Linked DNA regions of Gloeobacter violaceus PCC 7421. Each later gene encodes a partner of the first gene's protein in a complex. Links are inferred from orthologs where the notes say so. Each region holds a gene or a part of one and is shown in the gene's direction. Other genes may lie near its edges. The genes, in order: pheS and pheT.

Region 1 (3,119 bases):
AGTTGCGGCGGCTCGAAGGCGGCCACCACACCCGCCGGTGGGGCGGTGAGCAAGTTGAAACCGATGGGGGAAGTGACCTGCGGCGCTTCGCCCACCACCTGCAGCGGCAGACTGGCGGTGCGCCCCTGCAACACCGTCAGATTGCCCACGGCCGGTTCGAGCCGGTAACCGCGGCCCGCCACGGCGAAGGTGAAGGTGCGCGTGGCGGTGAGCCCGGCACTGTCGGTGGTTTGAACGGTAAAAGTGTTGTTGATATTGGTGGTGTTGGGGGTGCCCACGAGCTGACCGCTATTGCTGTCGAGGGTCAGGCCGTTGGGCAGTGACCCGCCAATTACCGACCAGGTATAGGGAGCCGTGCCGCCCACCACCCGCAGGGTGTAGCGGTACTCCTGCTCCAGATTGCCGCTGGGAAGCGCCGTGTCGATGAGGACAGGAACCCCCTGGGCATCGACGGTGCGACATGGCCAAAAAATCAGGGCGGCCCCCGCCAGCATCGCGACTATCGTGCTTTTGAATCGTCGCTGCATGGGGAGCACCGCCAGAAAAAAGGTGCCGTAGAAAGAACCTAGGGGGCCTGGGCGCCGGTGTCGTTGTCCTCGAAGCCGCCGGGACCGGCGGAACGCCGCCCGTAGCGGCCGGTGACCTGTTTTTTGCGATATTTGCGTGCGTTGGCCCGGTTGCGTAGGGCTTTTTCTTTCTTCTGGTTGCGGCGCTTCGCCATTCGTTGTTGACCTCCAGCGTGATAAACGCTTCTACAGGCTATTGTCCGAGCCTGCAGGGCGTTGCCCACCACTCCCGGACCTTTGACTTGTTACGATGCTTTCCCATCCTAGCACCGAGGGCAAGGGGTCACGGTGCGCGATAAGATTGTTCAGGTACTTCGATACTCCTATGCAGCAGCAACTCGACGCGCTCCAGCTCGAAGCCCTCAAAGCGATCCGCGAAGCGGCGGATCTGACCATCCTGGAGCGCATCCGCGTCGACTTTTTGGGCAAAAAAGGCAAGCTTTCGGCGCTTCTGGGCGGCATGGCCAGGCTACCCGCCGAGGAGCGGCCGGTCGTGGGCGCCCTGGTCAACCAGGTGAAAGCCCGGGTCGAGGAGGCGCTCGCTGCCCAGCAGACCCACCTGCAAGACCAGCTTATCGAGCTGCGTCTCGTCGCCGAGGCCCTCGATGTGACGATGCCCGGCCGCTTCGTGCCCCCCGGCCGCCTGCATCCGCTCACCGCCACCACCGACCGGATCGTCGATGTGTTCGTGGGTCTCGGGTTCACCGTCGCCTCCGGACCGCAGATCGAGACCGAGTACTACAACTTCGAGGCCCTCAACACCCCTGCCGATCACCCCGCCCGCGACATGCAGGACACGTTTTACCTGAGCGACGGGCTGGTCCTGCGCACCCAGACTTCCTCGGTGCAAATTCGCTACATGGAAGAGAACGACCCGCCCGTGCGCATCTGCGTGCCCGGCCGCGTCTACCGCCGCGATCAGGTGACCAACCGCCACTCGCCGGTCTTCCACCAGCTGGAGCTGCTGGCGGTGGACGAGGAGATCACCTTCGGAGACCTCAAGGGCACCCTCACCTTCTTTACCCAGGAAATGTTCGGCGACCGGCCGGTGCGCTTTCGGCCGAGTTTCTTTCCGTTCACCGAACCTTCGGCGGAGGTGGACGTGCAGTGCCGCTTCTGCGACGGCAAGGGTTGCCGCACCTGCTCCCACACCGGCTGGCTGGAGATCGCGGGCTGCGGCATGGTGGACCCGAACGTCTTTCAGGCGGTGGGCTACAACCCCGAGAAGGTCCAGGGCTTTGCGGCGGGCATGGGCATCGAGCGCATCGCCATGCTGCTGTACGACATCAACGACATTCGCCTGTTCTATACCAACGACCTGCGCTTCTTGCGGCAGTTTTAACCGATGGACACCACGCCCCTCACCCCGCTCACCAAGGGCATCACCCTCTACCAGCACATCCTTTCCCAGCAGGCGCTCAATCCCGACGCCACCGGCGAATTTAGCGGCCTGATGGTGCAGATCAGCCTGGCGGCCAAACTGATTTCGCGTCAGCTCGCCCAGGCGGGCCTGGTCGAAAACGTGCTGGGCTTTACCGGCGAGACGAACGTCCAGGGCGAAGCGGTCCGTCACCTCGACCAGTACGCCAACGAGACGTTTATTCGCGTCTTCCAGAACACAAATCTGGTCTGCCTGCTGGTCTCCGAAGAACTCGAAGACCCCCTGCCGCTCTCCAACCAGTGCCCGATCGGTTCCTACGCTCTGGTCATCGATCCGGTGGACGGCTCCAGCAACATCGATGTGAACGTCTCGGTGGCCTCGATTTTCTCGGTGCAGCGGCGCAACCCGCGCGCCACCGACGAGACAAGCAGCCTGCTGCAAAAAGGCACCGGGCAGGTGGCGGCGGGCTACGTGCTCTACGGCCCCAACACGATGTTCGTCTACACCAGCAGCCAGGGGGTGCACGGTTTTACCCTCGACGCCGGTCTGGGGGAATTCGTCCTCTCCCACCCGAATATCCGCATCCCCGAGCGCGGCGATTACTACAGCATCAACGACGCCTACTCGGCCGAATGGCAGCCGGGCACGCGCGCCTTTATCGACTACCTCAAGCAGGCCAAAAGCCGGGGCGAAAAAGCCTACTCCGCCCGCTACATCGGCTCGCTGGCCGCCGATGTGCACCGCACGCTGCTCACCGGGGGCATCTTTCTCTACCCGGGCACCGTCGCCAAGCCCAAGGGCAAGCTGCGGCTGCTCTACGAAGCCCAGCCCCTCGCGCTCATCGCCGAGCAGGCGGGGGGCAAGGCGAGCACCGGCACCGAGCGTATCCTCGATATCGAGCCCAAGACACTCCACCAGCGGGTGCCACTCGTCATCGGCAGTCCCTACGAAGTGGATCTGGCGGTGGCCTTCGCTCGGGGCGAAAAACAAACCGTGGTTGCCGGTTCGTAACCTCTACTCTGCAAAGATACTTCGCTCATACCAGTTCGTCCGGCAGCGCGTTCGGATCCAAACCCATCCGGCGCAGGCGCTCCTCCAGAATGGCCGTGCGCAGTTCGGCTTGCTCCCTGGCGGTGCGCTCTTGCCGGGCTTCGACTTCGGCCTGTTCGGCG
Region 2 (3,347 bases), 210 kb from region 1 along the record:
CTCGCTGTGCCCACCCAGGCCGACGGTGGCGTCAAGGTAGAGTCCGCCGGGGTGCACCTGCAGACCGACAATAGTTTCTTCCAACAGGACCGATCGATGGAGAGTGTTCACTGCGGAGTGGGCGCGACCTGGATAACCTTGAGTCAGCCTAAAAAATCGCGGAGTTCCTGTCAAGTCTTGTCGCATATTTTCGGGAGTCGATGTGTTCGAAACCGATCGCGGCAATTTTTGACAATTGAGGCAAGCATTTGGAAATCTCAAACTGAAGCTTGAAGGCCGCCCCGCAGGTGCATAGTCGGGTGCCCCGGCAAACTGATAGCATCGAAACGCTCCATTCAACCGGCCTGCATCCCATGCGCGTCTCCTTCAACTGGCTTCAAGAGTACGTCGAATTTGATTTCACGCCGTCCGAACTGGCCGAGAAGCTGACCATGGCGGGCTTCGAAGTTGAACATGTCGAAGATCGGCGCACCTGGGCGGCCGGGGTGGTGGTGGGCCGGGTGCTCGAGTGCGCGCCCCATCCCCAGGCCGACCGGCTGCACGTCTGCCGGGTCGATATCGGCACGGGCCGATTGCTCAACATCGTCTGCGGCGCTCCCAACGCCCGCGCCGGCATCTACGCGCCGGTGGCCCCGGTCGGCACGTATCTACCGATCAAAGACTTGAAACTGCGCGCCGCGAGCATCCGGGGTATGCCGAGCGAAGGCATGCTCTGCTCACTCGAAGAGTTGGGCCTCGAAAAAGCCTCCGAGGGCATTCATATCTTTCCCGAGGCGTCGCTGCCCCTTGGCCTCGACGTGGGACCGCTGCTCGGCCTCGACGACGCGATTCTCGAAGTGGCCTCGACCGCCAACCGCGCCGACGCCCTCAGCATGGTGGGGATCGCCCGCGAGGTGGCGGCCCTGACCGGCGGCATCTTGCGCCTGCCCCTGGTCGATGCGCCCCTGGTGCCCAGGGGCGATCTGGCCGCCCGGATCGCCGAGCCGGAAGCCTGCCCGGTCTATACCGCCACCTTATTAGAGGAAGTCGCCGTCGGTCCTGCTCCCGACTGGCTGCGCGAGCGCCTCGAAAAAGCCGGCATGCGCCCCATCAACAATGTCGTCGATGTCACCAACTACGTGCTGCTCGAATGGGGCCAGCCGCTGCACGCCTTCGATGCCGACCGGCTCGCCGCCGGTACCCTGGGGGTGCGCTTCGCCCACAAAGGCGAGCAGCTGGTCACCCTGGATGGAACCGAGCGGCCCTTGACACCCGCAAATCTGCTCATCACCGCCGGCGAGCGGCCGGTTGCCCTCGCCGGGGTGATGGGGGGCGAGGCCACCGAGGTGGGCGGACAGACCCGGCGCATCGTGCTGGAGGCGGCCATCTTCGACCCGCCCGCGATTCGCCGCTCCGCCCGCGTCTTTGCGCTGCGCACCGAGGCTTCGGCGCGCTACGAACGTGGTGTGGACGCCTCCGCCCTCGAACACGCCCTCGGCCGCGCTCTGCAACTATTGGCCGATTGCGCAGGGGCGCGCGCCGTCGTCCAGGCAACCGACGATTACCGCCGTCGCGAGAACCGCGTGGTGTCCCTGCGGCCCGAGCGCCTCGCCCAGATCCTGGGCGAAGACATCCCGGATGCGGAGATTGCCCGGGTGCTCAAGAACCTCGGCTTCGACGTACAGACGGGGCCGCAGGAATTCGCCGTCACCGTACCGGGTCATCGATTGCGCGATATCGAGCGCGAAATCGATCTCATCGAAGAAGTGGCGCGCGTCGTCGGTTACGACCGCTTCGCGCCCACCCTGCCGCCCCCCGCCGACGGCGGCTATCTGCCTTTTGAGGACTTTATCGAGCGGCGGGTGCGCTCGCTCTGTCAGGGAGCGGGGCTCACCGAGGTGGTGACTTACTCGCTCGCCCCGGACCGCGACCAGCAGCCGGTGGTGCTCAGCAATCCGCTGAGCGCCGAACTCAACAGCCTGCGCACCAATTTGATCGACGGCTTGCTTGAGATCCTGCGCTTCAACCGCTCCCAGGGAAACATGCCCTTTCACGCCTTCGAAGTGGGGGTCGTCTTTTTGCGCTCCGACGAGGGCATCTTCGAGTCGGGCCGGCTTGGGGCGGTGATGTGCGGCGAGCCTGCGGTGGGCGACTGGCAAAAACTCACCCCCCCCTTCGATTGGTTCGCAGCCAAAGGCGTGCTTGCGGCGATTTTGCAGCCGTGGCAGATCGAAGTCGAATACCAGGCCGACCGCCGGGACGAGCGGCTGCACCCGGGGCGAACGGCTTCGCTGTGGGTATCGGGCGAGCGGCTCGGCACCCTCGGCCAGCTTCACCCCCGTCTGGCTTCCCGACTGGATCTACCCGAGCAGACGTTTGTATTCGAGATCGATCTCGATTTTTTGATCGACCTGGTGCGCGAGCGGCCGGTCGAATTTCGTTCCTTCTCCCCCTTTCCTCCGGCGGCGCGGGACTTGTCGTTCTATGCCCGCGAGGCGCTCACCGTCTTCGAATTCGAGCGGCTCATCCGCGAGCAGGGCGAACCGCTGCTCGAATCGGTCGCGCTGCTCGATGAATTCAAGGGCCAGGGGGTGCCGGAGGGCTGCCGCTCCCTCGCCTTTCGGATGGTTTACCGCAGCGACCACACGCTCACCGAAGAGGAGATCACCGCCGTCCACCAGCGCGTCCGGCAGGCTCTGGCCGAGCGCTACTCGGTCGATCTGCGCAGCTGATGGAACGCGACTATTTTGCCCTCCTTGAAACAATCGAGCAAAAGCGAGCGGTCCAGGGCTGAAGAGATTCAGTCCTGGACCGCTCGATTGCCGTGTTCCTGGTCTGGAGCGCCTAGGCCTTGGTGGTCAATTGGCGGCGAATGTCGCGCAGGGCGTCGGCCCAGCGCGGGTCGGGCTGGTTGGCCTCGTCGGAGGAGACGGTGGTGGCCGCTGGCCGATCGCGGCGGCTGTCGCCCTGGCGGCGGCCGCCGTCGCCCTGACGGTCGCGCTGGCTTTTGTCGACTTTGCGGATCGGCGGGCGGCCGGTGCTAATCGGACCGGCGGCGCGGGCCGGGACGGGGCGGGGAGCAGCGGCGCTCTCCACCTGCGGTTCGGTCGCTTCGCTGCCGGCGGCCACGGCGGGGGCGGGGGCGGCGGCTTCGCCGTCACCTTCGTCGCTGCGGTCGCTCTTGGCCTTGGGCTGGGCCTTCTCGACGCGCAGGGCGACATCTTTGAAGCTGACGCCGTTGAATTGCTCGATGAAGCTGTCGGCGGCTTCGGGGGTGGACACGGTCAGAAAACCAAAGCCCCGGCACTTGCCGGTCTTGCGGTCGGTAATCACTTTGAGGGAGACCACTTCGCCGGCGGGGGCGAAAA

Evidence for each region.
Region 2: the proteins of pheS (region 1) and pheT are in contact, whole or in part, in a crystal structure (PDB 6P24), measured with the Escherichia coli proteins. The link is inferred for Gloeobacter violaceus PCC 7421 from one-to-one orthologs.

The regions. Positions count from the first base shown.
Region 1 is NC_005125.1:3,330,329-3,333,447, forward strand. What follows is about bases 96-2,899. They hold pheS (phenylalanine--tRNA ligase subunit alpha), read left to right. Parts: upstream 96-891; coding sequence 892-1,908; downstream 1,909-2,899. Other genes in these bases: GLL_RS16125 (IPT/TIG domain-containing protein), read right to left, coding at 96-527; GLL_RS22860 (hypothetical protein), read right to left, coding at 566-721; fbp (class 1 fructose-bisphosphatase), read left to right, coding at 1,912-2,899. Outside these bases: more of GLL_RS16125, read right to left, coding at 1-95; more of fbp, read left to right, coding at 2,900-2,958; GLL_RS16140 (Uma2 family endonuclease), read right to left, coding at 2,984-3,119.
Region 2 is NC_005125.1:3,120,860-3,124,206, reverse strand. What follows is about bases 1-3,032. They hold pheT (phenylalanine--tRNA ligase subunit beta), read left to right. Parts: upstream 1-353; coding sequence 354-2,711; downstream 2,712-3,032. Other genes in these bases: GLL_RS15100 (RNA recognition motif domain-containing protein), read right to left, coding at 2,824-3,032; rsmH (16S rRNA (cytosine(1402)-N(4))-methyltransferase RsmH), read right to left, coding at 1-186. Also shown: more of GLL_RS15100, read right to left, coding at 3,033-3,347.